3 regions of the Sphingomonas sp. 2378 genome follow, and region 2 is predicted to be linked to each of the others. Evidence: riboswitches for the same ligand, from Rfam matches in the RefSeq annotation. Region 2 holds a riboswitch; each other region holds the start of a gene.
What was found. Region 2 has a riboswitch for cobalamin ahead of SM191_RS13455 (TonB-dependent receptor). Riboswitches for the same ligand answer to the same signal wherever they lie in the genome.
Positions count from the first base shown of each region.

Region 1: another riboswitch for cobalamin. It lies ahead of SM191_RS10500 (DUF1636 domain-containing protein); the one in region 2 lies ahead of SM191_RS13455 (TonB-dependent receptor).
Region 3: another riboswitch for cobalamin. It lies ahead of cobW (cobalamin biosynthesis protein CobW); the one in region 2 lies ahead of SM191_RS13455 (TonB-dependent receptor).

Region 1 covers NZ_JAXCMJ010000017.1:57,382-67,532, forward strand. Annotated here, with positions in the region: gene SM191_RS10475 (glycoside hydrolase family 108 protein) at 1-29, opposite strand, end outside; gene SM191_RS10480 (ROK family protein) at 229-1,128, opposite strand; gene SM191_RS10485 (MerC domain-containing protein) at 1,230-1,655, opposite strand; gene SM191_RS10490 (glycoside hydrolase family 2 TIM barrel-domain containing protein) at 1,801-4,908, shown strand; gene SM191_RS10495 (S9 family peptidase) at 4,905-7,169, shown strand; cobalamin riboswitch at 7,340-7,531, shown strand; gene SM191_RS10500 (DUF1636 domain-containing protein) at 7,622-8,029, shown strand; gene cobT (nicotinate-nucleotide--dimethylbenzimidazole phosphoribosyltransferase) at 8,026-9,036, shown strand; gene SM191_RS10510 (histidine phosphatase family protein) at 9,033-9,590, shown strand; gene cobS (adenosylcobinamide-GDP ribazoletransferase) at 9,587-10,151, shown strand, end outside.
Region 2 covers NZ_JAXCMJ010000028.1:37,070-47,220, forward strand. Annotated here, with positions in the region: gene SM191_RS13455 (TonB-dependent receptor) at 1-2,074, opposite strand, end outside; cobalamin riboswitch at 2,256-2,473, opposite strand; gene SM191_RS13460 (hypothetical protein) at 2,560-2,868, shown strand; gene SM191_RS13465 (TonB-dependent siderophore receptor) at 2,969-5,224, shown strand; gene SM191_RS13470 (acyltransferase family protein) at 5,240-6,355, opposite strand; gene SM191_RS13475 (sugar O-acetyltransferase) at 6,352-6,900, opposite strand; gene SM191_RS13480 (DUF1349 domain-containing protein) at 6,906-7,595, opposite strand; gene SM191_RS13485 (TetR/AcrR family transcriptional regulator) at 7,695-8,246, shown strand; gene SM191_RS13490 (TonB-dependent siderophore receptor) at 8,339-10,151, shown strand, end outside.
Region 3 covers NZ_JAXCMJ010000023.1:5,650-15,800, reverse strand. Annotated here, with positions in the region: gene SM191_RS12250 (septal ring lytic transglycosylase RlpA family protein) at 1-298, opposite strand, end outside; cobalamin riboswitch at 411-613, shown strand; gene SM191_RS12245 (HoxN/HupN/NixA family nickel/cobalt transporter) at 779-1,849, shown strand; cobalamin riboswitch at 1,872-2,069, shown strand; gene cobW (cobalamin biosynthesis protein CobW) at 2,248-3,285, shown strand; gene cobN (cobaltochelatase subunit CobN) at 3,291-6,674, shown strand; gene SM191_RS12230 (cobalamin biosynthesis protein CobG) at 6,671-7,783, shown strand; gene SM191_RS12225 (precorrin-8X methylmutase) at 7,783-8,412, shown strand; gene cobI (precorrin-2 C(20)-methyltransferase) at 8,409-9,134, shown strand; gene cobJ (precorrin-3B C(17)-methyltransferase) at 9,131-9,880, shown strand; gene SM191_RS12210 (cobalt-precorrin-6A reductase) at 9,856-10,151, opposite strand, start outside.

The DNA of each region.
Region 1 (10,151 bases), on a different contig from region 2:
TCCACCCGTGCCTCGTCCTCGTGCCCCATCTCATCCTCCCCCATGACGGAGGAATAGGAACCATATCGGTTCGCTGTAGGACAGCGGATTTTGATCCTCCCCGGCACGGGGAGGTGGCAGCGCAAAGCGCTGACGGAGGGGGGCTTCCACCAGAGTCACCCCTGGCGGCGATCCCCCTCCACCACCGCTTCGCGGTGGTCCCCCTCCCCTTGCAGGGGAGGAATGGGTTTAGGGTAACACCGACCGCGCCAGCGCCAGCGTGCCCAGCGGCCCCGCCTGATCGCCGAGTTGCGCATGGACGATCCGGTTGGCGACCTGCGCCGCGTCGACGAAGGGCAGATAGCCCGACAACTTCTCGACGGTGGCGGTGCGCACCATGTCGAGCAGATGCGGCTGGCCGACGCCGACACCGCCGCCGATCACGATCCGGCCGCAAGCCAGCGTCAGGAACAGCCCCGCGAAACTTTCCGCCAGCGCATCGGCGACGAAGGCCCAGACGGGATCGTCCGCTGCCAGTTCCTGTGCAGGACGGCCCGCACGCGCGGCGATGGCGGGTCCGGCGACCAGCCCTTCCAGGCAATCGCCATGGAAGGGGCAGGCCCCGGCGAAATCGTCGCCCGCAACGCGGCGGACGCGGACATGTCCCGCCTCCGGGTGCATCCGGCCCGACACCGGCTGGCCGTTGACGATGATCCCCATGCCGACGCCCGTGCCGACCGTGACATAGACATGGTCGGCCAGTCCGCGCGCCGCGCCCCACTGCCCCTCGGCCAGCGCCGCGCCGGTCACGTCGGTATGGATCGCGACCCGATCGCCGAACCCGTCCGCCAGCGCGCCGACCACGTCCGCCCCCGCCCAGCCCGGCTTTGGGGTGGCGAGCATATGGCCATAATCCATGCCGGTCTTGTCGAGCGCGATGGGCCCGAAGCTGCCGATGCCCAGCGCCTCGGGCTTATACTGCTCGTGCCACTCGGCCAGCCGCTGCGCCAGCGCCGCCAGGGTGATCGCGGGAGTGGTGGTGGGCAGGCGTTCGGACACCAATATGTCCCGCCCGCGCCCGATCAGCACAATCGATTTCGTACCGCCCAGCTCGACGCCCGCGACGATCCGATCCTGTGCCTCGGTCATTCCATTCTCCCGCCAGATGCCTTGCGTTTTTGGTATGTCGCGCCTGCGCGAAACCGTGCATCCAGGTCAAGAGGAGCGTCGCAAAAAGCCGGACAGGCGGGTTATAGTGCGACCAGTGCCGCCAGCCGATCCGCGCGAAGGTTCAGGACATGTGCGGCGGCCAGAACCATGCCACCCGCGACGGTCAGCCACGTCCCCGCCGCGCCGCCCTCGAACACCACGCCGAGGATCAACAGGGTCAGGCCCAGTACGCCGCCGATGGCGGGGCCGACCTGACCATGCCGCCGCCACGCCCGCCATAGCGCGATGGTGCTGAGCGGCACGGCGATGGCCAGCATGACGATATGAAAGCCCTCGCCCAGATCGGCCCAGGCCGCGATCGACGGCAGGAAGGCGATCAGGACAGGCAGGACCAGGCAATGGATCAGGCACAGGGTCGAGGCGGAGATGGCCAGCCGGTCCAGTCCCCCATGCGCGCGCGGTGGCAGCGTCATCGCCGCCGTCTCGCCATTGCCTCGTCCGGTCATGCCATGCCTTTCCGTCACCTAGCCCACGCACATGATATTTTGTATCACTGATAACAAGGGGCAAATCGTGTCACCGTCACGCTTTAAATTGTATTCCGTATAATCTAGCATGGGTCGGATAGCGGAGGAGAGACGGCATATGGCGATGAAACGATGGGCCCTGTGGGCGAGCCTTTCGGCCATGCTGGCGCACACCGCATCGGCGCAGACGACCGAACCCCGGCCCGACTGGGAAAATCCCGCCATCAACCATATCGGCGCGGAGCCGATGCACAGCAGCTTTGCCGGGTTCGAGACGCGCGCGACGGCGCTGGCAGGCGACGTGGCGAAGTCGCGCTATCACCTCTCGCTCGACGGGAGGTGGAAGGTGCACATGTCGCCCAATCCCGAGGCGCGACCGGTCGGCTTCCAGGACCCGGCGCGCGACGTCTCGACCTGGCGCGAGGTGGCGGTGCCGGGCATCCTTCAGGCGCAGGGGCTGAGCCGCCCGGTCTTCGTCGGCAGCGGCTATCCCTTTCCCCGCAACGCGCCGTTCATCGAGCACCGGCTGAACGAAGTCGCCTCCTATCGCCGCGACTTCACGGTTCCCGCGCATTTCGCCGGACGTCGGCTGCTGCTGACCGTCGGCGCGGCGGGGGCGGCCTATTATCTGTGGGTCAATGGCGAGAAGATCGGCTATTCCGAGGACTCCAAGCTTCCCACCGAATTCGACATCAGCCGTGCCGCCAGGCGCGGCCGCAATGTCATCGCCATCGAACTCTACCGCCATTCGGACGGCAGCTACCTTGAAGATCAGGATTTCTGGCGGGTCAACGGGATCGAGCGGTCGATCACCCTCTATGCCGCGCCGCAGATCCATATTCGCGACCTGGGAATCGAGGCCGGGCTGACCAACGAGTATCGCGACGGCACGCTGTCGGCGGAGGTCGATCTGGCGGGCGCGGCTCAGGCCACCAGCGTGCGGGCGACCCTGCTCGACGGCAAGCGGACGGTGCTGACCCGGACCGCGACGCCCAGCGGCACCAGCGCGACGATCACGGCGCAGGTTCCGGGCGTGAAGACGTGGAGCGCCGAAGATCCCAATCTTTATACCCTCCTGATCGAACTGCTCGACGCGAAGGGCAAGTTGATCGAGGCGACCAGCCGCCGCATCGGCTTCCGCACGGTCGAGGTCGCAGGCGGCGAGGTCCGGGTGAACGGGAAGCGGATCATGATCCGCGGCGTCAACCGGCACGAACATGACCCGCACACATTCCGCATCGTGTCCGAGGAGACGATGCGCAAGGATATCGAGTTGATGAAGGCCGCGAACATCAACGCGGTCCGCACCTCCCACTATCCCAACGATCCGCGCTGGTACGACCTCGCCGACGAATATGGCCTGTACGTGATGGACGAGGCCAATATCGAGAGCCACGGCTATCTCAGCCTCACCCAAGAGAAGAACGACCCGACGCTCAATCTGGGGCACAAACCCGAATGGGCGGCGGCGCATCTCGACCGGGTGCAGCGCATGGTCGAGCGCGACCGCAACCACCCGTCCGTCATCTTCTGGTCACTGGGCAATGAAAGCGGTGTCGGGCCCAATTTCGAGGCGGCGGCGAAATGGATTCGCGCGCATGACAGGACGCGGCTGATCAACTTCCTCGGCTATAGCATGAGCGGCTGGCGGCATCCGACCAACGCCTATGTCGACATCTTCGCGCCCATGTATGACGATGTCGAGAAGCTGGCCGACTATGCCCAGAGGCCCGAATTCACCCAGCCGCTGATCCTGTGCGAATATGCCCATGCGATGGGCAACAGCCTGGGCGACTTTCAGGGTTATTGGGACGTGTTCCGCAAATACCCGAAACTGCAAGGCGGCTTCGTCTGGGACTGGGTGGACCAGACGATGAGCCTCAAGGACAAGGATGGTCGCCCCTATTGGGGCCAGGGCCTCGACTATGATCCCGATCCCAAGGATGCGGGGCTGCACGGCGACGACAGCCCCGTGGGCGACGGCGTGATCCAGTCGGACCGCACCCCCGACCCCGAATATTATGAGATGGCGCATGTCCAGTCGCCGGTCCACTTCACCCATGAGGGCGGCGGCTGGCAGGTGGTCAACCGCCACGACCATATCGACCTGTCGCGCTTCACGCTGGACTGGACGGTGCTGGAGAATGGCGTCGAGACGGCGCGGGGCAGCATCGCCACGCCATCGGTCGCGGCCGGAGCGAGCGCCCCCCTGTCCTTCGCCCTGCCCCCGGCGAAGGACGCAGCGGCCGAACGCTCGCTGATCCTGCGCGCGCGGACCAAGGCGGGGGCGATCCCGCCGCTGCCCGCGGGTCATGTCGTCGGCTGGGAGCAGTTCGCGCTCTCCGCCCCGGTCTTCGCCGCCACCACCGCCGGATCGGTCGTGCCGGAGGAAAGCGCCGACGCAATGACGCTGAAAGCCGAAAATGCGGTACTGGAGATCGACCGCGCAACGGGCCTGGTCCGCCGCTATGCCCGTGACGGCAAGACCTTGCTGACCGGCGGCGCGCCCAATTTCACCCGTGCGCCGACCGACAATGATGTGGGTGCTGGCGTGCCCAAGAGCCATGCGATGTGGCAATATTTCTCCGAGCATCGCCGCCTCGACCATATCCAGCGCGAGGGCAACGCCATCGTCGTCGATCACGACATGGGCGTGGGATCGGTCAAGATGCGGACCCGCTGGACCATGGCTCCCGACGGCAGCGCGACCGCGACGGTGCGCTTCACGCCGCTCCGCGCGACATTGCCCGATCCCTTGCGCGTCGGCCTCGCCTTCGCGACGCCGGGGCAGCAATTCGGCCAGGTGAGCTGGTTCGGGCGCGGCCCCTGGGAAAGCTATGCCGACCGCAAGACCGGCGCGAGCATCGCCCGCTGGAGCGGCGCGCTGGCGGACCAGTATCACGACTATGCCCGCCCGCAGGAGAGCGGCAACAAGACCGATGTTCGCTGGGTGCAACTGACCGGCACGGGCGTGGGGCTCCGGGTGACGGGGGCGCAGCCGCTGTCGGTGAACGCCCTGCCCTTCCCCTATGCCGACCTCGCGATGAAGCCGCCGGGCAAGGCGCATAGTTCGGATATCCGCCCGCATGGCGACGGCACGCTGCTGATCGACGCCGCGCAGGCCGGGGTCGGGGGCGATACCGGCTGGAACCTCGATGGCCGCGCGCACATGCCCTATCGCATCGCGCTCCAGCCGCTGACCTACAGCTTCACGATCGGAGCCGCCCAGTGAAGCGACTTGCCCTCCTCGCCCTGTCGCTGACCACCTCGCCCTTGGCGGCGCAGACCGTGCCCGACCGGATCGCCACGTCGCTGGCGCTTCGCGACCAGTGGCAATGGCTGACCCGCGATATCGCCTCGCCCGCCGAATGGGATGCGGACGGGCGGCATTTCCATTATCGCAAGACGGTGGCGGGCGGCTTCGCCTTTGTCGATGTCGACGCCGCCACCCGCGCCAAGGCTCCCGCCTTCGACGCCGCCGCGCTCGCCCCCGCGCTGTCCAAGGTGACGGGCAAGCCGGTCGAACCTTCCCGCCTCCCCTTCGAGCATTTCGCCTATTCGCCCGACCGCACGGCGATCCGTTTCTCGATCGGTTATGACGACACCGTCTATCGCTGCACCGTCATCCGACCGGTCTGCACCATCGTCCCGCCCGAGAACCCTGCCCGCCCGCGCGGATTTGGCGTGGTGCGCGACCTGCGTATTCCCGCCGACAACCATCCCCGCCTTTCCCCCGATGGCAGGCTGGAGGCGCTGGTCCTCGACGACAATCTGGTCGTGCGGACCGCGAATGGCGGCAAGGAGGTCTGGCGCTCCCAGGACGGCAGCCCCGCCAATTTCTACGACCCCGAAACCATCGCCTGGAGCCCCGACGGCCGGCATATCGCGCTCCAGCGCGTCCGCCCCGGCTATGCCCGCATGGTCACCCGCGTCCTCGCCGCGCCGCCGGGCAAGGTCCACCCCGAGGTCGTCCAGCAACTCTATCCCAAGCCCGGCGATGCCGTGGATCAGGAATCGCCCGTCCTGTTCCGCGTCGCGGACGGCCAGCGGACCGAGATCGACCCGGCGCTGTTCGCGGGTGCCTATACCCTGTCCGCCCCCGAATGGCGCGCGGACAGCAGGAGTTTCGCCTTTGACGATCTGAAACGCGGCTTCGGCGAAGCGAAGATCATCGCGGTCGATGCCGACACCGGCGCGGCCCATGCCGCCGTCACCGAAAGCGCGAAGACCTTCGTCTTCCGCGACCGCATCTGGTCGCACGACGTGAAGGGGCTGGGCCGCGAAATCCTCTGGGCGTCGGAGCGGGACGGATGGCGGCATCTCTATCTGATCGACGGCGCGACCGGCCGCGTCGTCCGCCAGATCACCAAAGGCAACTGGGTCGTCCGCGACATTGCCAAGGTCGATGACGAGAAGCGGCAAATCTGGTTCTCGGCCAGCGGCTTCGTGCCGGGCGAAGACCCCTATTACAAACACTGGTTCCGGGTGGATTTCGACGGCCGCAACCTGACCCGGCTGACGCGCGAGAATGCGACTCACGAAGTCCGCTTCTCTCCCGACATGACCACTTACGTCGACGTCTTCTCCCGCACCGACCTGCCGGAGACGATGGAATGGCGTGACGCCCGCGATGGCCACCTGATCCAGACGCTGGAAAAGGGCGACATCACCGCGCTGACCGCCGCCGGGTTCCGCCCGCCCGAACGCTTCACCGCCAAGGGCCGCGACGGCAAGACCGATATCTACGGCCTGGTCGTCCGCCCACGCGACTATGACCCGGCCAGGCGCTATCCGGTGATCGAGAACATCTATGCCGGACCGCACGACAGTTTCGTGCCCAAGGGCTTCTGGCCGTTCGGCGCTTTCTCCGGCGGCGACAAGGTCATGGGGATGCAGCAGCTCGCCGATCTGGGCTTCATCGTCGTGATGATCGACGGCATGGGCACCGCCAACCGCTCCAAGGCCTTTCACGACGTCGCCTGGAAGAACCTGGCCGATAGCGGCTTTCCCGATCGCATCGCCTGGATGAAGGCGCTGAACGCGAAGGACCCCGCCGCCGATATCACCCGCGTCGGTATCTATGGCGGCTCGGCGGGCGGGCAGAGCACACTGAATGCGCTGCTCTTCCACCCCGAATTCTACAAGGCCGGGGTCGCCTATGCCGGGTGTTTCGACAACCGGATGGACAAGATCGACTGGAACGAACAATGGCTCGGCTATCCGGTCGACCGGAGTTATCTGGACGCCTCGGGCGTGGTCCATGCCGGGCAGTTGCAGGGCAAGCTGATGCTGGTCGTCGGCGAGCAGGATTCCAACGTCGATCCCGCCAGCACGACGCAGGTCGTCGATGCGCTGATCAAGGCGGACAAGGATTTCGACCTGCTGGTCGTCCCCGGCGGCGAGCATACCGCCGGGCGCTCCACCGGCCCGGTCGCATATGCCATGCGGCGGCAATATGCGTTCTTCCTGAAGGCTCTGCGCGGCGAGGAGTGAGTTTCTTCCGCATATCGTGCGCACCACCCCGGCGCAGGCCGGGGTCCAGTTTCGGCGCACAATGGAGCGCACCACATCGCGAACGGCGCCTGGACCACGGCCTGCGCCGGGGTGGAAAAGAGGAGGAAGGGGCCGGAAGGAAAGAATTGCCTCCCCTCCTCCACACGCCTATCGCTCCTCCCGCGACAGGTTCCCCTTGGCGGGGGATGAAAAGGGAATGGGGTGCGATGCCCCGGCTGCCCCTGCAACTGTAAGCGGCGAGCCGTTCGCCATCACGCCATTGGGGGCAGAACACCCCTGAGAAGGCGGCGGACCGGCCCCGACCCGCGAGCCAGGAGACCTGCCCGTCGCGGTCGTCCTTCGACCGGTCAGGGTGTGCCGGACGGACGGGGGTTTCCCCTCGCGCGGGCGACGGCGCTTTGTGGAGAATGCCCCGTGACCGAGTCCGTCCCATGCTGAAACCCGCCACCAACGGCCCCGCCGTGGTCGCCTGCAACACCTGTCGCCTGTCCGACGACGTGCGCGAGAATGACGACGGCAAGCGCGGCGGCGCGCTGCTGGTCGAGGCGTTGCGCCGCGTCCAGGCCTCCGACCCCGCTTATGCCGAGGTGGCGGTCGAGGAGATGCCCTGCCTGTTCGCCTGCCAGTCCTTCTGCACCGTCCATCTGCGCTGCCCCGGCAAGGTCGGCTATGTCATGGGCAAGTTCGCCCCCGATGACGATGCCGCCCGCGCCATCCTGGACTATGCGCGGGCCTATGCCGCCAGCGACTGGGGGCAGGTGCCGTACAAGCAATGGCCGCAAGGGGTGAAGGGCCATTTCCTCACCCGCACGCCGCCCGAAGGATTCGTCGTCGAATGAAGGCTTTCCCCACCGTCGCCGCGTTCGAGGCGGCACTGGCCACCTTGCCCGAACCCGATGCGGCCGCCCGTGACGCGGCGACCGCACGGCAGGGCCAGTTGACCAAGCCCCCCGGCTCGCTGGGCCGGTTGGAGGAGATCGCGATCTTCCTCGCCGGATGGCAAGGCCGCGAGCGTCCCCGGATCGAACGGGGCCGCGCCGTCATTTTCGCCGGGAATCACGGCGTCGTCGCGCGCGGGGTCAGCGCCTTTCCGGCGGAGGTGACCGCGCAGATGGTCGCCAATTTCGCCGCCGGAGGAGCCGCGATCAACGCGCTGGCGGCGGCGGCGGGGCTGGCGCTGTCGGTGGTGCCACTCGATCTCGACCGGCCCACCATGGACTTCACCACCGCACCGGCGATGAGCGAGGCGGAATGCCTCGCCGCGCTGAACGCCGGGGCCGACGCGGTGGGCGATGCCGACCTGCTGGTGCTGGGCGAGATGGGGATCGGCAACACCACCCCCGCCGCCGCGCTCGCCGCCGCCAGTTTTGGAGGCGATGCGTCCGACTGGGTCGGCCCCGGCACCGGCGTCGATGCGCAAGGCCTGTCGCGCAAGGCTGTCGCCGTGGCCGATGGCCTGTCCCTGCACCGCGACCATCTGGGCAGCGCCTTTGAAATCCTGCGCCATCTGGGCGGGCGGGAGATTGCGGCGATCGCGGGCGCGGTGCTGGCCGCGCGGGCGAAGCGCGTACCCATCGTGCTGGACGGCTTCATCGGCACCGCCGCGATCGCCCCGCTCGCTTTCGCCAATCCCGGGATCGCCGCCCATTGCCTGGCGGGCCATTGCTCCGCCGAGCCGGGGCATGTCCGACTGCTCGACCGGCTGGGGCTGACGCCGATCCTGTCGCTCGACATGCGGCTGGGCGAGGGTAGCGGCGCGGCGGTGGCGGTGCAGGTGATCCGATCGGCGCTGGCCGCGCATGACGGCATGGCGACCTTTGCCGAAGCGGGGGTCGCCACCGCGTGACCGGGTTCCGCCTCCATCTGCTTCGTCACGGCGAGCCCGAACTGACGGGGCGGATGCTGGGGCGGACCGACAGCCCGGCGACGGCACGGGGCCTCGCCGCCTGTGTCGAGCGCGCGCGCGGGGTGGAGGTCGTGCGACGGATCGGCTCCGACCTGTCGAGAGCCCGCGCCTGCGCCGAGGCGATCGGCCCGACCGAGATCGATCCCCGCTGGCGCGAACTGGACTTTGGCGACTGGGACGGACTGGCCCCCGACGCGATCGACCGGGCCGCGCTCGATCGTTTCTGGCATGACCCCGACGACGCCCCGCCCCCCGGCGGCGAGCGCTGGTCCGATCTGGTGGCGCGGGTCACCGCCGCCATCGCCGACTTGCAGCCCGAGCCCACATTGATCGTCACCCATGGCGGGGCGATGCGCGCCGCCTTGCATGTGCTGTGCGGCTTCGACTTCCGCGCCGTCTGGGCCTTCGCCCTGCCCTATGCCAGCCTGTTGACACTGGAAGTGTGGGACGGCGTGCCGCGCACGGCGCAGGTGACCGGGCTGGTCACGACATGAGAACGCTGGTCGTCGCGCTGGGCTTCCTGACCCGCCTGCCCATGCCGCGGGTGGAGGCGGATGCCGAGGATTTCGCGCGGGCGATCCGGCTCTATCCGGTGGCGGGCTTGGCTATCGGGGTGATCGTCGCGGGCGCGGGCTGGCTGGGGGCGCGGGTCGATCCGTGGATCGGGGCGCTGGCGGCGCTGATCGCCTGGGTCTGGGTGACGGGGGCACTGCATCTGGACGGACTGGCGGATGTCAGCGACGGGCTGGGCGCGGCACATGGCGACCGGTCGCGGCTGCTGTCGGTGATGGCCGATCCGCATATCGGCAGCTTTGGGGTGGTGGCGCTGGTGATGCAGTTGCTCGCCAAGCTGGTGCTGCTCCACCGCGTGCCGCCAGAGGGCTGGGCATGGATCGCGCTGATCCCGGCGGCGGCGCGGATCGGGCCGTTGGTCTGGGCACGAGTCCTGCCGCCGCTCCGGCCCGGCGGCCTGGGGGCGATGGTGGCGCGGGCGGTGCGTCCCTTCGACCTGATCCTCTCGGGCGTCGTCGTCACCGCGATTATTCCCTTCTGGC
Region 2 (10,151 bases):
AGACCCGCAGGTCCAGCGCGAGGCGCGGGCTCAGCGTATAGGACAGGGTGCCGTCCACCGTCGCATAGCCGGGTATGCGAAAGACATTGCCATTGTCCGAGAAGCGCGGCCCCACATAACGCAGCCCGGCCCGCGCCTGCACCTTGGCCGATGCATCCCAGCGCAGCCAGAGATTGCCCAGCGTCTCGGGCACGTTCGGCGGGGTGCGGCCGGTATAATCGACGCCGCTCGACCGGAAATCGTCGAACCGCGCATCCAGGACGGTGCCGTTGGCGTCGATCCCGAATCCTCGTGGCAGATCGACCGACACCGCCGCCTCGATCCCCTGGGCCGATCGCTGCCCCACCTGCTCGACGGGGCTCGACAGGGTACGCTGCGCCAGCAGCCCGGTCTTCACGATCCGATAGGCCGCCAGCGTCGCGCTGCCCCGGCCACCCAGGAACAGCCATTTGGCCCCCGCCTCGACCTGATGGCCGCGCGCGTTGCTGAATCCCACCTGCCCGGTCGACACCGTGGTCAACGTGCCCAGCGGATCGACGCCGGTGGCATATTGGGCATAGAGCGACAGGGTCGGCACCGGTTGATAGACGACGCCCGCCCGCCAGGTCGCATTGTGGAAGGTCTTTTCGAAGACGAAGCTGTCGGTCCGCGTCCCGCCCGGATAGGCGATGGCCCAGCGACGGACCTGATTCTCCTCATAGCGGAAGCCGCCGATCACCGACCATTTCGCCCCCAGCGTCACCCGGTCCTCGGCAAAGACCGCCAGCGCGGTCGTGCGGGTGCGGTATCGGGGCGCGATCCCCTGCGTATCGAGGAAGCGGCCGGGATCGAAGGCGAAGGGATCGACCGCATCGACTTGCGCGTCCGACCCGAAGTCGTTCTCATGGGTGAAGCGGACCAGATTGGCCTCCCCGCCCACCACCAGCGCATTGGTGATGCCGGGGGCAAGCCCGGTCCGCCACGTCACGCTCGCCTGATCGCCCCATTGGGTCTGGTCGTGACGGATGCCGTAATTGCTGCTCCGCCGGATCGTGCCGGGGGTGCCGGTCGAACCATCCGTGCAGGTGCCGCCCGCGCCCACCCAGCAATAATTCTCCAGATTGCGCCAGAAGCGATCGCTGGTCAGATAATAGGCGATGTTGGACAGGCTGATCACCGCACTCGGCGTCCAATCGATCTGGACCGAGGCGCGGTCGTCGCGGAACCGCATCCGCCCATCACCGACATTATAGTTGCGGTCGCGTACTCGAAGGTCGAGCCGCCCGTCGATCAGCGGCGTCCCGAAATAGCCGATCGGCCGCTGGTCGCCATGATCGCCCCGCACCGTGACCGCGAACATCGGCGAGGGCGTCCATTTCAGCGTCCCCGACAAGGCGACGCTGTCCGAATGCCCGCGATCGACATAGCCGTCCGAACGGCGATAGCTGGCATCGACGCGATAGCCCAGCGCCTCCCCCAACGGTCCGCCGATCCCGGCGGCGGCGCGGACACTGTCCTGTGCGCCATAGCCGATCTCGGCCTGACCATGCGTTTGCGCCGTGGGTTTGCGCATCACGACGTTGACCGCGCCGCCCAGCGCGCCCTGGCCGTAGAGGACCGAGGCGGGACCGCTCAGCACGTCGATCCGCTCGACCATCCAGGGATCGGTCGGGAAGGTGATCGTCCCCGCCGCCGGGAACAGCCGCACCCCGTCGATCAGTTGCAGCACCGATCCCTGCCCCGAAAAGCCCCGCGCCGACAGCGCGGTGCCGCCATTGCCGGGATTGGCGACACTGGCGATGCCCGGCGCACGCGTGGTCGCATCGACGATCGACAGGTCACCCCGCGCGCGGATCGTCTCGCCATCCAGCGACGCGATACTGGCAGGGGTCTCCAGCGGGGTCAGGCCCAGCCGACTGGCCGTGCCGTTGGGCGTATCCAGCGCCTGTTTATCGCGTGTGCCGACGACCAGCACGGTGGCATCGGCCCCCTGCCCCTCTACCTTTTGCGCCCAGGCGGGTCCCGTCCCCAGGACAAGCGCCGCGCCACCCCACAGGCCCAGATGGACCGCTCCGAATCTGTAATGATATAACATACAATTGCCCATAGCGTCTCGTCGCAAACAAGCCGAGGCTTTTCCGTTCGTCTCCGAACGGCCGGATGCCATGCGTACTGGACGCTCTTCCGCACTCGCCATGGCAAACCATTGCGCCTCCGCCATCGTTGGCGTCGCTCGTCGGAAAAGACCTTAGCCTCGGCCATCCCCTGGACCAGGCATGAGCGACCTGACGCCGGCAGGTCTCCTGGCTCACGGGTCATCGCGGCATACGCGCCTTCCCAGGTCACCCCAGTGGCTGGACCGGCCATCGCCGCCCCGTGCGTATCCGCTCACCGCTTACAGTTGCAGGGACAGCCCCGGATTCGGGCGTCGCCGCCCTCACCGCGTTCCCTTTTAATCCCCCTTGTCGGGAGAACCGGCGCGATCATTGCCGGATTATTCCGGCGTCGCATCGGTAGGGGGCTGGCGGCAGCGGCGTCAAGGGTGATGAGCATCGCGCCGAGCCGCGCTATGACGGCATGATGGCACGCAAGACCCGCTATCTGACCGCCACCATGGCCGATGGCTATGTGAAGACGATCGGCCCGACCGCCGCGCCCTTCACCCATTATTGGCGGATCGTCGCCGATCTGGGCGGTGGTCGTACCGAAGTCTTTTGGGGCCATGCCAAGTCGCGCAAGGACGCCAAGGCGAACGATGCCGCCATGGCCGAGGCGATGCGCCAGCGGGGCTGGCTCGGCTATGCGTTCGAGGTCGTCGAGCTGGTCGAGTCCGGCGAACCGCCCGAAGACATGGCCCCCTCCGGCGGAAAGACGCGCCGCCGCCGCTGACCCGCCGACCCCAAGATGATGATTTTGTCATGATGGGGGTTTACGCCCGCGCACCTCATGACTATTGCGACTGCATATCAATAGAAGATTGGGGAACGACATGCTGGCTGGTTCGGCATTGAAGACGCTTGCGCTCGCTCTGTCGGGGGTGGCGGCACCGGCGCTGGCCGAGGGGGCCCGGCCCATCGTCGCGGACCGTGCCACGCCGTCGACCGACAATGGAGCGGGGGACCAGACCGGCAACGACATCGTCGTGCTCGGCAAAAGCTATGGCCGCGAGGTCGGCAAGACCGTGACCCCGCTCAAGGACATTCCCAACACCGTCACGGTGATCGAGCGCGACCAGATCGAGGCGCAGAATCTGTTCACGCTGGAAGATGCGCTGACCGCGACCAACGGCATCACCGTCAACGGCGTGGGCAGCGAGGACCCGTCCTATTTCTCGCGCGGTTTCGCGATCAACAATTACCTGATCGACGGTGTCCCGACCTTCGCCCTCGCCTTCCCCGCCGTGGTGCCCGACCTGTTCTTCTATGACCGGGTCGAGGTGCTGCGCGGTCCCGCAGGGCTGTTCAGCGGCGCGGGCAATCCGGCGGGCAGCATCAACCTGGTCCGCAAACGCCCGCTCGACACCGCGCGGGTGCAGGCGGTGGCGGGGCTGGGCAGCTTCGACAATGTCCGGCTGGAGCTGGACGCGTCGCTCCCCGCCAGCGAGCGGCTGGGGTTCCGCTTCGGGGTCATGGGCCAGGATCAGGACCAGTTCTTCGACACCGCGCACCGCAACCGCGTCGCCGCCTATGCCACGGGCGCGCTCAAGATCGGCGAGCGCACCACCCTGACGGTCGGGGGCAATTACGACCGCTTCCGCCCCGCGATCCAGTCGGGCCTGCCCGGCTATGCGGGCGGCAGCGATGGCAGCGACGGGCGGCTGCTGTCGGTCGATCGCTCCACCTATCTGGGTGCGGAATGGAACCGGTTCGAATCCAGGACGTGGAGCGGGTTCGCCGAACTGGCGCACCGGGTCAGCGACCGCTGGACGCTGCGCGCGACCGGGCTCTATACCGATGTCGATCGCATCGACATCTACAGCTATATCGGCAGCCAGCCGGTGACCGCCGCCAATCAGGGCGTCACCAACCAGATCGCCTATCGCGGCGACAGCAAGCAACAGACCCGCGCCTTCGACTTCAATGCGATCGGCAGTTTTCCGCTTTTCGGCCGCGACCAGACGCTGATCCTGGGTTGGGATTATCAGGCCAGCTCGGGCACCTCCTATTATACCCGCCTGTCGAACTTTGCGACGATCAACGTCTTCGATCCCGTCTCGCCGCCCGAACCGGCGCTGAAGCCCTATGGCCCCTCGGCGCCCTATCGCGTGCCGGGCACCAACCGCTTCGTCACCCAGGTCTATGGCGGCAGCGCGACCGACGTGGAGCAATATGGCATTTACGGCCAGATGCGGCTCAGCCCGGTCACGGGCCTGACCCTGACCGGCGGCGGGCGCGTGACGTGGTGGGACACGACGATCCGTACCCTTCTGGTCGCCTCGGGCACGATCCCGGCCCCGACCCGCTATGGCTTCAACGGCCGCTTCACCCCCTATGCGGGCGCGGTGTGGGACGTGACCGGCGACTGGAACGTCTATGCCAGCTATGCCGACAGCTTCAGTCCGGTCAGCTCGGGCGGCCGCCAGCGCCCCGACGGACGCCCGATCGAGCCGCTGGTCGGCGACCAATATGAGGCGGGAACCAAACTGGCCCTGATGGACAAGCGCCTGTTGCTGTCCGCCGCGGCCTATCAGATCACGCAGCGCAACCGCACGATCAACGACCCCGACAACCTGCTGATCGTCTATCAGCTCGGCAAGGTCCGCGCACGCGGCATCGAGGCGGAGGCATCGGGCGAGATCCTGCCGGGCTGGCGGATCAATGGCGGCTACAGCCTGACCCGCACCAAATATCTGTCGGACATCAACCCGGTGGTCGAGGGGCTGACCCTGACCCCGATCATCCCCGAGCATATGGTCAAGCTGTTCACCAACTATAAGCCGCAGGGCGGTGTGCTCCAGGGGGCCAGCCTGGGCGGCGGAATGACCTGGTTCAGCGAGACCTATGGCGGTGCGGCGGCGACCCGCAACGCGCAAGGGGCGTTCGTGCCCTCCACCATCGTCCGGCAGGGGGCCTATGCCGTGGTCGATCTGCGCGCGGGCTATGAGGTGAACCAGCGGCTGGGCCTGTCGGTCAACGTCAACAATGTGTTCGACAAGACCTATTATGCCCGCATCAACTCCACCGCGCGCGGCAATTATTATGGCAACCCGCGCACGGTGTTCGCGACCTTGCGCTACACCTATTGAGCGTCGGGGGCGGCGTTACGCGACGCCGCCCCTCCGCCCCAGAAACCGGCGGATCGGCCTGTCCCAGACGCGAAGCGCGATCATGGCGAAGGCGATGGTGAACAGATAGAGCGACACCGCGACCATCGCCGTCATGCCGCTGCTCGCACGCTCGCTCGCCACCCAGTTCATATAGACATACACGAACGGATAATGGGTGATGTACAGCGGATAGGAGAGCCGCCCCGCCGCCCGGCACAGCGCTTGCGTCACCCGGCCCCCGTCCGAATGCCGTCCCAGGATCAGGATCGCGGGAAACAGGAACAGCACGCAGGCCGCCTGATAGACGCCGTTCCACTTCACCCCGCCCTCCTCCGGCAGCACCGGCGCGGCGAAGACCGCCAGCAGGATCAGGCTCAACCATCCAAAGCCCAGCCGCACGCGCGGCAACCGCTCGCCCAGCCGATAGAGCAACAGCCCCGCCAGGAACGGATAGGCCAGCCGGACCGGCGCACCCCAGAAATTGGCGAGTCCCCAGCCCGTATCATAGGAGCCGAGCGTCAGCGCCGTCGCGGCGGACACCAGCGCGGCGATCGCGGTCGATCCGACCAGCCAGGGGAGACTCAACCGCCGCAACACCAGGGCATAGGCCAGGTTGGCGATATATTCCTGAAACAGCGTCCAGGCGGGCGCATTGAGCGGATGGCTGTCCCCCAGCCGGTTGGGCAACGGCCCCGACGGCAGCGCCAGCAGCCCCGCGACAAAGGCCAGCGCCACCAGCATCCCCGACGCCTGTTGCCGATCCCCGGCAAAGGGATCGAGCAAATAGCTGAGCAGCCCCAGCACCACACCCAGCACGACCAGCGGGTGCAGCCGTACCAACCGCCGCACGAGGAAGTCCCGCACGCTCATCCGCCCCCACCGGTCGTCATAGGCATAGCCCACGACGAAGCCCGACAGCGCGAAGAAGAAATCCACCGCCAGATAGGCATGCGGCAACAACAGCCGGTCCGGCTCGAACAGAACGGTGATGCCCTGGATATGAAAGGCGACGACCAGCAGGGCGGCAGTGCCACGCAGGCCGTCCAGCACCTGAAAATGCGGTCTGGTTCCGCCGCGCCCCGCCAGCGCCACCGTCATCGGATCGCTCATCCGCGGGCGGGCCTTGCCGGATTGCCCATCACGGTCGCGCCCCTCGCCACGTCGCGGGTCACGACGCTGCCCGCCCCGATGATCGCATCGTCGCCGATGGTCACGCCGGGCAGGATCAACGCCCCTCCCCCGATCCACACATTCGCCCCGATGCGGATCGGACGGCCGAACTCCCACCCCTCGGCGCGCAAGGCCGGATCGCGGGGATGGTCGGCGGTCAGGATCTGGACGCCGGGGCCGATCTGGGTCCCTGCACCAATCTCCACCCGCACCACGTCGAGGATGACGCAGCCGAAGTTGAGGAACACCCGCTCGCCCAGATGGATGTTACAGCCATAGTCGCAGTGGAAGGGCGACCGCACCACCGCCCCCGCTCCGGCCTGGCCAAGACCTTCGGCCAGCATCGCATGACGATCCTCCGCGCCCGCCCCGGCCGCGCCGTTATACCGCGCCATCCAGGCCGCGGCCCGCGCCGCGTCCGCGCTCAGCTCGGGATCGTCGGCGCGATAGAGTTCGCCCGCCAGCATCCGTTCTTTCTGGGTCATCGCCATCAACTCAAATCATGCAGGTCTTTGCCCAGCGGCGCGGTGATCCGCAGGTCGGAGAATCGCACTTCCAGCCCCTCGCGCTCGGGCGTGCACGCCATCGGCCCGACCTGATAGGCGCTCGCCACCGGAAACGGGGCCAGCCGGACCAGGGGCCAGCTCTTCCCATCCGCCGACACCTGCAACCGCAACACGCCCTTGGCGACGGTCGCGCGCATCCAGAAATCGGCGGCATCGCCGGCATAAGGCCCCGTCGCCCAATCCGAACGGCCATCGGTCAGCACGCTGCTGAGCATCGCCCGGCCATCGGACAATTCGATCCCCGCCTTGACCCAGCGCCGCGCGTCGAGCCGGACCATGATGCCCGCCTGATCGTACAGCTTTTCATAGCGCCCCCGGATGCGCAGTTGCGCGGTAAAGGCGTCGCCGGCCGGGAAGCCCAGAAAATGACCGCTGTCGCGGGTGAAGCCATAATGGGTTTCGCGCCAGAAATCGGTGCCCCGGTCGGTCACCAGCGTCAGTTCGCCATCCGGCCCGGCCCGCCATGATCGGGGCGCGTTCAGCCACCGTCCATCCCGACGGCCCATGATATCGGTCGCCGTCTGCGGTCCTTGCGCGGCGGCCGCGATCGACGGCACGCCCAGGGCGACCGCGCTCCCTAAAATCGCTCGCCGCGACAGATGCGCTTCCTGCATGGTCCTCTCCCTCTTTTGGGTTAGGGCGGGCGGAAAGCCCCTGCCCCCGTCGGGCGATATGTGTACAAATGTACACATCTTATGCAACGGAGTTTTCGCATGTCGGAAGGACGATCGCGGCCAAACGATCCCGACCGGCGACGGCGTATCGTCACCGCGACGCTGGATGTCATCGCCGAACATGGCGTATCGGGCACCACCCATCGCCGGATCGCGGCGGCGGCGGCGGTGCCGCTGGGTTCGGTCACCTATTATTTCGCGTCGCTCGAAGAACTGTTGACGACCGCCTTCACCCAATTGGCCGAGGAGAGCTCCGACGCCTTCCGGGCCCGCCTGGCCGACGCGCAGGACCGCGCCGGGGCTCGCGCGGCGATCATCGACATCATCGCCGGATCGGTCTGGGCCGAGCCCCGCACCCTGTTGCTCAGCTACGAACTCTACGCCTTCGCGGCCCGGCACCCGTCCGTGTCCAGCGTGATGCAGGGATGGATGAACAACAGCCGGGCCGCGCTGGAACGCTTCTTCGATCCGCTGACGACCCGCGCGCTCGATGCCCTGGTCGAGGGGATCGGAATCCACAACTCGATCGATCCCGACCCGCTGGATCGCGATGCCATCACCGAGATCGTGAACCGCATCACAGGCGATTGAGGACCGGCGGAGCGGCGCATAACCGCATTCTTCATTGCGATTCGTTATCAATATCACTAATCGGCCCTCAAAGATTCCAAGGGGACCGCATCATGAAGCCCATCATCCTGGCCGGTACGGCGCTGGCCGCTCTGGTCGCATCGCCCACTTGGGCAGCCGCGCCCGACGATCTCGACCGCCGCACCCCCGCCGGGGTCGAAGCCGACGAACAGCGCGAGATTCTGGTCGAAGGACGGCGGGATCAGGCATTCGCGGGCACCAAGACCGAAACGCCGCTGATCGAAGTGCCGCAACCGCTCACCGTCATCCCCGATGATGTCTATCTGGCGCAAGGTGCGATCAACATCGCCGACACGGTGCGCTATGCCGCCGGCGTCAATTCCGACGCCTATGGCCGCGACACGCGCGTCGACAGCTTCACCATCCGCGGGGTCAATGCGCTGCAATTCCGCGACGGGATGCGCGACATCTTCAGCTATTATGCCAGCATCACGTCCGACCCCTATAATTTCTCGCGGGTCGAGGTGGTGCGCGGCCCCGCCTCGGTGCTGTTCGGGCAGGGCTCGATCGGCGGGATCGTCAACCTCGTGTCGAAGACGCCGTTGTTCACCAACAGCGCCGACATGAGCCTCGTCTATGGCAGCTATGACCGCAAGGAGGTGCTGGCCGACGTCAACGGGACGCTGGGCGATACGCTGGCCGCGCGGATCGTCGCGCGGGTGCGGGATGCCGACACCTATGTCGACCATGTCGCCGACGACCGGGTGATGATCGCCCCGTCCGTCACCTGGCGACCGGGCGCACGCACCGACGTGACGCTGCTGGGCCTCTATCAGAAGGACCATAGCGGCTCGACCGCGAACTTCCTGCCGATCATCGGCACGCTGCGCGACAATCCCGGCAACCCGCGCCTGCCGCGCTACCTGTTCGTCGGCAAGCCGGGTTACGACCGCTATGACGGGCAGCTTCTTCAGGGATCGGGCCTCATCACCCATCGCTTCACCGACGATCTGAAGCTCAGCCTGAAGGCGCGCTACATCGACAGCGACCTCGACTATTTTACCCATTATACCAACAGCTACGGCAATCCGACCAACCCTTATGTGCCGGGCAGCAACGGACGGCTGATTCCCCTGATCGCGGGATCGTCGGTCGCGCGGCTGAACGTCTTTTCCACCGACAACAATGTCCAGTGGCGCTTCAACACCGGCGCGGCGGTGGAGCACACCCTGCTCGCGGGCGTCGATTATAGCTGGAACCAGGTCCGCAAGAGCGACAATTACGACTTTTCGCAGGTCATCGACCTGTATGACATCGACTATGCGTCGATCGTCGAGCCGCCGCTGACCGCACCGTTCACCCGCGACACGCAGAAGCAGCTCGGCCTCTATGTCCAGGACCAGATCCGACTGTGGGACCGCGTCTCGGTGGTGCTCGGCGCACGGCGTGACCATGTGCGCACCGCCAGCCTCAACACGACGAGCGGCGCGATCAGCCGAACCACCGACGCCGCCACGACCTTCCGCGCCGGCATCATCGGTGACGTGGGCGCGGGCCTGTCGCCCTTTTTCAGCTACACCGAAAGCTTCCAGCCGGTCGCCGGCCAGACCAGCGCCGGCACCCCCTTCCGCCCGCAGACCGGCCAGCAGTTCGAGGGCGGCGTGAAGTGGCAACCCGACCGCGCGACGCTCGTCACGCTCACCGGCTTCAGCATCAAGGAGCGGAACCGCCCCGTCCCCGATCCCAGCAACCCGCTCGGCCAGATTCAGGCGGGAGAGCTGACCACCCAAGGGTTCGAGCTGGAGGCGACGCGCACCCTGCCCGGCAATTACGACCTGTCGCTTGCCTATGGCTTCAACGACGTGGACGGCGATACGGGCGAGATCGGTTATCTGTCGCGCCATA
Region 3 (10,151 bases), on a different contig from region 2:
GCCGCCCGGTGTCCAGCGCCGTCACCTCGACATAGCTGGGCAGCGGCAAAGTCGTATGCGCCGCCGTCGCCCAGCCTGGGCGGAAGCGTTCGCCATTCGCGGTGCGCTTGCCCGATTCGCCGCCATACCAACTGGCATAGCCCAACATGTCGTAGGTCGCGTCCTCGGCGGGGACATAGGTGACGCCGCGCACCGAATAGGGCTTGCCGATCCGCACCGGATAATCGCTGACCGGCCGGTAGTTCCCGCCGGAGCAGGCCGCGACCAGACAGGCCGCCGCCGGTGTCCATCGGCGCATCGCTTTCCTTATCATGGATGTCGATTAAGCCGCGCACGCCGCCGGATAAAGCCGTTTGCGCCTCCATCCGCCGCAGACTATCCCCATGACGACCGGAACGGGCTTTCAGCCCAGACCGGTCTTTCGCGCCGGTGCCCTTCGGGGCTTGAAACGGGAATATGGTGCAAATCCATAGCTGTCCCTGCAACTGTAAGCGGTGAGCGAGCGATGCCGGTTCCTGCCAACGGGGAACAGCCACTGGAGCCATCCGGGAAGGCCGCATCGCCGACGCTTCGACCCGCAAGCCAGGAGACCTGCCGGTGCGAGTCGCTCTTGCCGCGATCCAGGGGATGGTCATGGCCAGGATATATTGTATCATGCGAGCGACGCCCATCGGCCGATACGAATCGGCCATCTTGCCCGGCGTGCGTCCGTGGGGCGGGATGGTGACCGCGATCGCGGAGTTCGGCCTTTGTCGCAATGACGCCAGGGGTATCACCCATGTCCAACCATCCTGCCGGAGCCCCCCGCGCCCGGTTGCCGCTGAAAAAGCGGGTCGCGCTGTTGATGGGCGCGCTGATTATCGTCAATATCGCCGTCTGGGGCTGGGCGCTGAGCGTGTTCGCGGGCAACAGCCTGATGCTGGGCACCGCCCTGCTCGCCTATAGCCTGGGGCTGCGCCACGCGGTCGATGCCGATCACATCGCCGCCATCGACAATGTCACCCGCAAGCTGATGCAGGATGGCCAGCGACCCATCGCGGTCGGCCTGTGGTTCGCGATCGGCCATTCCGCCATCGTACTGATCGCGGCGACCACCGTGGCGCTCGCCGCCAGCACGCTCGCCGATTTCGAGGCGTTCGGGCAGAGCGGCGGAACCATCGCCACCATCGTCTCGGCCAGTTTCCTGTTCGCCATCGCGATCATGAACCTCATCATCCTGCGCGACGTCTGGACCCGGTTCCGCCGGGTGGCGCGCGGCGAGCCGATGGCGGAGGCCGACGCCGACATGCTGTTTTCCGGGCAGGGGCCGCTGTCGCGGCTGTTCCGCCCGCTGTTCCGCCTGATCCGGCGAAGCTGGCATATGGCCCCGCTCGGCTTTCTGTTCGGGCTGGGCTTCGACACCGCGACCGAGGTGGCCATTCTGGGGCTTTCCGGGGCACATGCCGCCGATGGCGTGTCGCTGGCGACGATCCTGGTCTTCCCCGTGCTGTTCGCGGTCGGCATGGCGTTGATCGACACCGCCGACGGGCTGGTGATGCTGGGGGCCTATGAGTGGGCGTTCGTTCATCCGCTGCGCAAGCTCTACTATAATATGACGATCACGCTGGTTTCTGCCTTGGTGGCGCTGGTGATCGGGGGGATTCAGGCGACCGCCCTGCTGGCCGAGCGGTTCGGCTGGACGGCGGGGCCGTTCCGTTATGCGGGCGCGCTGTCCGAGCATTTCAACGTGCTGGGCTTTGCGATCGTCGGGCTGTTCGTCCTTTGCTGGGGGGCGAGTTTCCTCCTCTATCGCTGGCGCGGGTTCGCGGCGATGGAGGCGCGAATTGCCAAGCCCGGCGCGGCGGGATAAATGCCGCACATCGGGGGCGAAAGTCTCCGAAGATCGCGCCGGTGCCCGCAAGGGCTTCAAACGGGAATGGGGTGCAAATCCCCGGCTGTCCCTGCAACTGTAAGCGGTGAGCGAGCGATGCTGGTGCCCATTGAGGCACGGCCACTGGAGTGATCCGGGAAGGCGCATCCCCTTGCTTCGACCCGCGAGCCAGGAGACCTGCCGGCGTCATGGTCGCTCTTGCCTGGACCCAGGGGATGGTCGGGGCACGGTTCTCCGTCGGAGAGCGACGAAGCCATGCGGCCGGGGCCGCATCGGTCGCCGGTCAGCGGGATGGATGCAATGTCGCGCCCGTCCGTCACCGCTCCGGCGATCCGCCCCATGCCGTGCTCGCTCGTCCGGCGCGTCGGAGAATTGTTTTGCGCGATCTTTCAAAGGTCCCCGTCACCATCGTCACCGGCTTTCTGGGCGCGGGCAAGACCACGCTCATCAGCCATCTGATCCGCAACGCGGGCGGTCGTCGCCTGGCGGTGGTGGTCAACGAGTTCGGCACGCTGGGCGTCGATGGCGACATCCTCCAGTCCTGCGCCATCCCCGACTGTCCGGCGGAGAATATCGTCGAACTGGCCAATGGCTGCATCTGCTGCACCGTCGCCGACGACTTCATTCCCACGGTGGAGAAGCTGCTGGCGATGGAGCCGCGCCCCGATCACATCCTGATCGAGACCTCGGGGCTGGCGCTGCCCAAGCCGCTCTTGAAGGCGTTCGACTGGCCCGCCATCCGCTCGCGGATCACGGTGGACGGTGTGGTGGCGCTCGCCGATGCGGAAGCCGTCGCGGCGGGCCGCTTCGCCCCCGATCTGGATGCGGTGGAGGCCCAGCGCGCCGCCGACCCCAGCCTCGACCATGAAACGCCGCTGTCGGAAGTGTTCGAGGACCAGTTGGCCTGCGCCGACCTCGTGCTGCTCACCAAGGCCGATCTCGCCGGGCCGGAAGGCGTCGCCAGGGCGCGCGAAATCATCGCCGCCGAAGCCCCCCGCCCGCTGCCGATGGTCGAGGCGGTGGACGGTATCGTCTCCGCCGAGATCGTGCTGGGGCTGGAAGCCGCCGCCGAGGACGACATCGCCGCGCGCCCTTCGCACCATGACGGCGCGGACGATCACGAGCATGACGATTTCGACAGCATCTCGGTGATGCTGGGCGAGGTGGATAGCCCCGAAGTGATCGCCGCGCGCATCGTCACGCTGGCCGAACAGCAGGATATCCTGCGCGTGAAGGGCTATGCGGCGGTCGCGGGTAAGCCGATGCGCTTGCTGGTGCAGGCGGTTGGTCGCCGGGTGCGGACGAATTACGACCGCCCCTGGGCCGCAGGCGAGCCGCGCGGCACCCGTCTGGTCGTCATCGCCGAGCATGACCGGATCGACCGGCCTGCGATCGAGGCCGTGCTGAAGGGCTGAACGCGGTGCATCTCGTCTTTCGCGAGAGCCATGGGCTGGAGGAACAGGCGGTTCCACAGGATCTGGGGCAGCGCCCCGGTGACGTGGTCGTGCTGTCCTTCTCCGACAGCGATCTCAGCGCCTTTGCGGCGGGCTGGCGGGCGGGGGGATTTCCCTGGTCGCTGCGGCTCGCCAATCTGGCGGCTTTGGTCCATCCGCTGTCGGTCGACACCTATGTCGAGCGGACTTTGGTTCATGCGAAGGCGATCCTGATCCGGCTGATCGGCGGGGCGGCGTACTGGGATTACGGCCTGCGCGAAGTCGAACGGCTGGCGCGCGAGCGGGGTATCGCGCTCGCCGTGCTGGCGGCGGATGGGCGCGAGGACCGGCGGTTGATGGCGGCATCCACTGTCGATGAGGCGGTGGTGCGGCGGTTGACGGTGCTGTGCGATGCGGGTGGGGCGGATGCGGCGGCGGTGGCTTTGGCGGCGTTGGCGGCAGTGTCGCCCGTGGCTCTTGCCCCTCCCCAACCCCTCCCCCTGCCGGGAGAGGGGCTTTTCGCTGGTACGTTCGCCACAAGCACGCCCCTCCCGCAGGCGGGAGGGAATGGGGGAGGGCCCTCGCCCCAAGCGATGTCGCCTGCGGCCTTGCCCCTCCCCAACCCCTCCCCCTGCCGGGAGAGGGGCTTTGAATTGGCGCCGGTTGGTGGTTGGACCCCAGACGTTTTGCACTGTCCCGCCGCAACCCTGCTGACCGCAACCCGCCCCCGAGTTCTGATCGTCTTCTACCGCGCCTATCTCGCCGCCGCAGATCTGGAACCCATCGCCGCGCTCCACACAGCGTTGGGCGAACGCGGCTTCGACACCATCGCCCTTTTTGTTCCCTCGCTGAAAGCCGAGGGCGCGGGCCCCTGGATCACGCGCTGGGCCAAGGCCCTCACCCCCGCCGCGATCGTCAACGCCACCGCCTTTTCCGCACGCGGCGAGGACGACACCACCCCGCTCGACGGCGCAGGCGTGCCGGTGTTTCAGGTGGCACTCGCCACCAGCGATCGCGAGGGCTGGCATGGCTCGCCACGCGGCCTGTCGCCCGCCGACCTTGCCATGCATGTCGTCCTGCCGGAGATCGACGGACGGCTGTTCGCGGGCGTGGTCAGCTTCAAGCAGCCGGGGACGCGCGACCCCGATTTCGACGTGGCGCTACGCCTCCACCGCGCCGAGCCGGAACGCATCGCGGCGGTGGTGGACAAGGTGGCGGGCTGGGCGAAGCTGTCCGCGACCCCGGCGGCGGAGCGGCGGCTGGCGATCCTCCTGTCAACCTATCCGGGCAAGGACTGGCAGGCGGCCCATGCGGTGGGGCTGGACGGCTTTGCCTCGACGGAGGCGATCCTGAGCGATCTGCGCGAGGCCGGATATGATGTGGAGCCGCAGGCGGATCTTCCCGCCGCCCTGCTCGCCAACCGGATCGCCTGGCCGGTCGCTGCCTATTGCGAAGCGCTAGCTGCCTTGCCCGAACCCTTGCGCGCCGACCTGCTGGAAAGCTGGGGCGCGGTCGAGGATGATCCCTTGGTTCAGGGTGACGCCTTCCATTTCCCCGCGCTCGTGCTGGGTAAGGCCATCGTCGCGCTTCAGCCCGAGCGCGGGCGGCAAGAAGCGCGGGCCGACGATTATCACGATCTCTCCCGCTGCCCGCGCCATTCCTATGTCGCCTTCTATCTCTGGCTGCGGGCGCAAGGGATCGACGCGCTGGTCCATGTCGGCGCGCATGGTACGCTGGAGTGGTTGCCCGGCAAGGCGGTGGCGCTGTCCGATGCCTGCTGGCCCGAGGCGCTGACGCGCGACTGGCCGGTCCTCTATCCCTTCATCGTCAACGATCCGGGCGAGGCGGCGCAGGCGAAGCGGCGACTGGGCGCGGTGACGATCGGGCACGTCCCCCCGACGCTGGGCCAAGCGGAGACAGGCGCGGGGCTGGGGCGATTGGAGGCGTTGCTCGACGAATATGCCAATGCCGACGGTCTCGATCCCGCGCGCCGCGACCGGCTGCGCGCCAGCATCGCCGAGGAGGCGGAGAGCGTCGGGCTGGGCGAGACTTTGGGGCTGGCCGGGGCGGAGGATCCGCTGGCCCGGATCGACGCCTTCGTCTGCGACGTCAAGGACAGCCAGTTCGGCGAGGGACTCCATATCTTCGGACGCGGCGAACAGGGCGCGGCCGAACGCGCCGGGCTGCTCGCCGGATTGAACGGAAAGCGTGTCGCGGCGGGGCCTTCGGGGTCGCCTTATCGTGGCCGCGCCGATGTGCTGCCGACCGGGCGTAACCTCTACGCCATCGACCCGCGCGCGGTGCCGAGCCGGGCGGCGCATCTTCAGGGAATCAAGCTCGCCGAAGAACTGATCCGCCGCCATATGCAGGACGAGGGCGATCACCTCCGTATGTTGATCGTCGATCTCTGGGGCTCGGCGACGATGCGGACCGCGGGCGAGGAGTTCGCCATGGCGCTGCACCTGATCGGGGTCGAGCCGGTTTGGGACCCCCGCTCCGAACGGGTGACGGGGTTCGAGGTGATGCCGCTGATGCGCTTCGACCGGCCGCGTGTGGACGTGACGCTGCGCGTGTCGGGGCTGTTCCGCGATGCCTTTCCCCATCTGGCGGCGCTGTTCGGACAGGCGGTGCGGGCGCTGGGGAAGCGGAACGAGGAGCCGGACTGGAATCCTTTCGTCGGGCAGGCGACCCCACGCGTCTATGGCCCCGCGCCGGGGCGTTACGGCATCGGGTTGGACCCCAATGCGGGCTATGACGAGGCGGCGCGGATCGACGCGGGACAGAGCTGGCTCGCCGCCTCGGCCACCGCGCTCGACGATGGCGACCGGCGCGATGCCGAGGGGGTCGCCGCGCGGGTGGCCGGGGCGCAGGCGTTCGTCCACCTCCACGACCTGCCCGAAAGCGACCTGCTGCTCGCCGCCGATTATGCCGCACATCAGGCGGGCTTCGCGGCGGCGCGCGCGGCGCTGGGGGAGGGGGCGGCCTCGCTATATCATCTCGACACGCGCGACCCCGCCAACCCCAAGGCGCGGACGCTGGCCGAGGAGATCTCCCGCACCGTCCATGCCCGCGCCGCCAACCCGCGCTGGGTAGCGGGCATGATGGCGCATGGCTTTCGCGGCGCGGCGGAGATCGCCGCGACGCTCGACCATCTCGGCAGTTTCGCGCATCTGGCGGACGCGGTGCCCGCCGCGCTGATCGACCTCTATTGGGACGCGACGCTGGCGCAGGATTCGGTGCGCGACTTCATGGCGCAGGCGAACCCGGCGGCGCTGGCGGCGATGGAGGCGCGGTTCGCAGCGCTTCACAAAGCGGGACTGTGGCGGACGCGGCGCAATTCGGTGCTGGCGATGCTGGACGGCGTGGCATGAGCGGGTTCGTCGTCAAGGGCTGGTGTCCCGATGCGTGGCGGCCGATGATGGCGGGGGACGGGCTGCTCGTGCGTGTCCGGCCGCCGCTGGGGCGGCTGACAGCCCCCCAAGTCGAGGGGCTGGGTCGGGCGGCGATCCGTCATGGCAATGGCCAGATCGACCTGACGTCACGCGCGAACCTGCAAATCCGGGGTGTCAGCGAGGAAGGCTGGCCCGCGCTGCTCACCGAATTACAGGCGCTGGGGCTGGTCGATCCCGATCCGATGCGGGAAGGGCGCGGGGTGATCCTCATCAACCCCGACTGGCGCGAAGGGGACGACACCCACGCCATCGCGACCGAACTGCGCGCGCGGCTGAGCGAATTGCCCGATCTGCCGGGCAAGGTCGGCTTCGTGGTCGATGCGGGACAGGCCCCGATGCTGTTCGATGCGCCGGGTGATTTTCGGATCGAGCGGGCCGCGACCGGCACGTTGCTGGTGCGCGCCGATGGGCGGAGTGCCGGTGTCGCCGTCTCGCGCGCAACCGCGGTCGATGCGCTGATCCGGCTGGCGCAGTGGTTCGTCGATAGCGATGGGCGCGACGCCCGGCGGATGGCGCGGCACAAGGCCGATCTGCCCGATTGGGCGAGCGGCGATGCCATGCCCGCCATGCCCGCGCCGCCGATGCGCCCCGGCGCGCATCCTATGGGGGCGGTCTATGGTCTGCCCTTTGGTCGCCTCGACGCTCAGGCGTTGGTGGACCGACGCGCCCCTATCCGCCTGACCCCGTGGCGGATGCTGCTGGCCGAGGGTGTCGCTCCGATACCGGCCGCCGGGATGGTGCTCGAAGACACCCCCATCCTCCATGTCGACGCCTGTGTCGGCGCTCCCGCCTGTCCGCAGGCCAGCGTCGAAACGCGCGAACTGGCCGCCCGGCTCGCGCCCCTGATCGACGGCCAACTGCACATATCGGGTTGCGCGAAGGGCTGCGCGCGGGCACGGGCGGCGGACTGGGTGCTGACCGGGCGGGAGGGGGCTTTCGATCTGGCCAGACACGCCCGTGCCGGGGCCGCGCCCCTTCACACCGGATTGACGCCCGAGCGGGCGGTCGCGCTTCTCGGAGCCTGTTGATGCCGTACACTTACGAAACCGATGGCGCGGCAATCTATCGCCAGTCCTTCGCCATCATCCGCGCCGAGGCGGACCTGACCCGCTTCGATGCGGAGGAAGAGCCGGTCGCGGTGCGCATGATCCATGCCGCCGGGCTGGTCGAACTGGCCCCGTCGATCCATTTCTCGCCCGGTTTCGCGGCGGCGGGGCGCCAGGCGCTGGCGGACGGAGCGGCGATCCTGTGCGATGCGCATATGGTCAGCGAGGGCGTGACCCGCGCCCGCCTGCCCGCCGACAATCCGGTGATCTGTACGCTGCGCGATCCCTCGGTTCCAGAACTGGCCAAGCGGATGGGCACGACCCGCTCCGCCGCCGCGCTGGAACTGTGGCGGCCGCATCTGGCGGGGGCCTTGGTGGCGATCGGCAATGCGCCGACCGCGCTCTTCCATCTGCTGACCATGCTGGAAGACCCCGACTGCCCGCGCCCGGCGGCGATCATCGGCTGTCCGGTCGGCTTTGTCGGCGCGATGGAGTCGAAGGATGCGCTGTGGGAAGCCCAGCCCGTCCCCTGCGCCATCGTGAAGGGGCGTCCCGGTGGCAGCGCGATCACGGTGGCCGCGATCAACGCGCTGGCGAGCCGCGCCGAATGACGGGGACCGTTCACGGCGTCGGCCTGGGGCCGGGCGCGGCGGACCTGATGAGCGTCCGCGCCGACCGACTGGTTCGGGGCGCTCGCCACGTCGCCTATTTCCGTAAAAGCGGGCGGCGGGGCCATGCGCGCACCATCGTCGAGGGCATGTTGCGCCCCGATGTGGTCGAATATCCGATGGACTATCCGGTCACGACCGAGATCGCCTTCACCGACCCGCGCTACAATGAATGCCTGTCGGCCTTTTATGCGACCTGCACCGCGCATATCCTGTCGCTGGTGCGGGGCGGGGAGGATGTGGTCGTGCTGTGCGAGGGCGACCCGTTCTTCTACGGCTCGTTCATGCACCTGCACAGCCGGTTGAAGGATCATGCCCCCGTCGCGGTGGTGCCGGGCATCACCGGCATGTCGGGGGCGTGGACGGCCAGCGGCGCGCCGATCACCTGGGGCGACGATGTGCTGACCGTCGCGATGGCGACGCTGCCTGAGGAAGAACTGACGCGGCGTATCGCCGAGACCGATGCGCTGGTGGTGATGAAGATCGGCCGCCACCTCCCCAAGCTGCGCCGCGCCATCGCGGCGGCGGGGCGGACCGATCAAGCGTGGCTGGTCGAACATGCCGCCCAGGCTGGCGAGCGGGTGCGCCGTCTGGTTGGGGTGGAGGATGCCCCCGCCCCCTATTTCTCGATCGCGCTGATCCATGGCCAGGGGCGGCGGCCATGAGCGGCTGGCTGATCGTCGCGGGGCTGGGGCCGGGGGCGGAGGCGATGGTGACGCCCGAGGTGTCGGCGGCGCTGGCCGAGGCCACGGACGTGGTCGGCTATATCCCCTATGTCGCGCGGGTGCCCGAGCGGCCGGGCCTGACCCGCCATGCCAGCGACAACCGGGTCGAGCGCGACCGGGCGCTCCACGCGCTGGAGATGGCGGAGGCGGGGGGCCGTGTGGTCGTCGTTTCCTCGGGCGATCCGGGGGTGTTCGCGATGGCGGCGGCGATCTTCGAGCGGGTGGAGGAGGACCCTGCGCGCTGGCATGATCTCGACATCCGGGTCCTGCCGGGCATCACCGCGATGCTGGCGGCGAGCGCGCGGGCGGGCGCGCCGCTGGGGCATGACTTCTGCGCGATCAACCTGTCGGACAACCTGAAGCCACAGGCGCTGATCGAGCGGCGGTTGAAGCTGGCGGCGGAGGCGGACTTCGCCATCGCGCTCTACAACCCCCGGTCCAAGGCGCGGCCCGATGCGCTGGATGCGGCCTTTGCCCTGTTGCGGGAGGTTTGTGGCGACGACCGCCCGGTGCTTTTCGCCCGCGCCGTCTCCACACCCGAGGAGCATCTGCGTATCGTGCCGTTGCCGGAAGCGCGCGGAGAGATGGCCGATATGCGCACCGTCGTCATCATCGGGTCTAGCCGTACGCGGATCGTGCCTCATGCTGGCCAGCCGATCCTCTACACCCCCCGGACGACGCCGTGATCCAGCCAGTCGAGTACAGCCGCGACGCTGTCCGCGTGCGGACGGGGCGGAATGAAGGGCCGGTCGATCATCACCACCGGCAGCCCGAGTTCGCGCGCCGCATCCAGCTTGGCCCGCGCGCCCGAGCCGCCCGCATTCTTGGCGACGATCGTCTGAATCCGGTGTTCCCGCAGCAGTGCCAGTTCGCCCGCCAGCGTGAAGGGACCGCGATCCACCACCAGATGATGGTTCGGCAAGGTCGGCTCGGCGGCATCGACGAAGCGCAACAGAT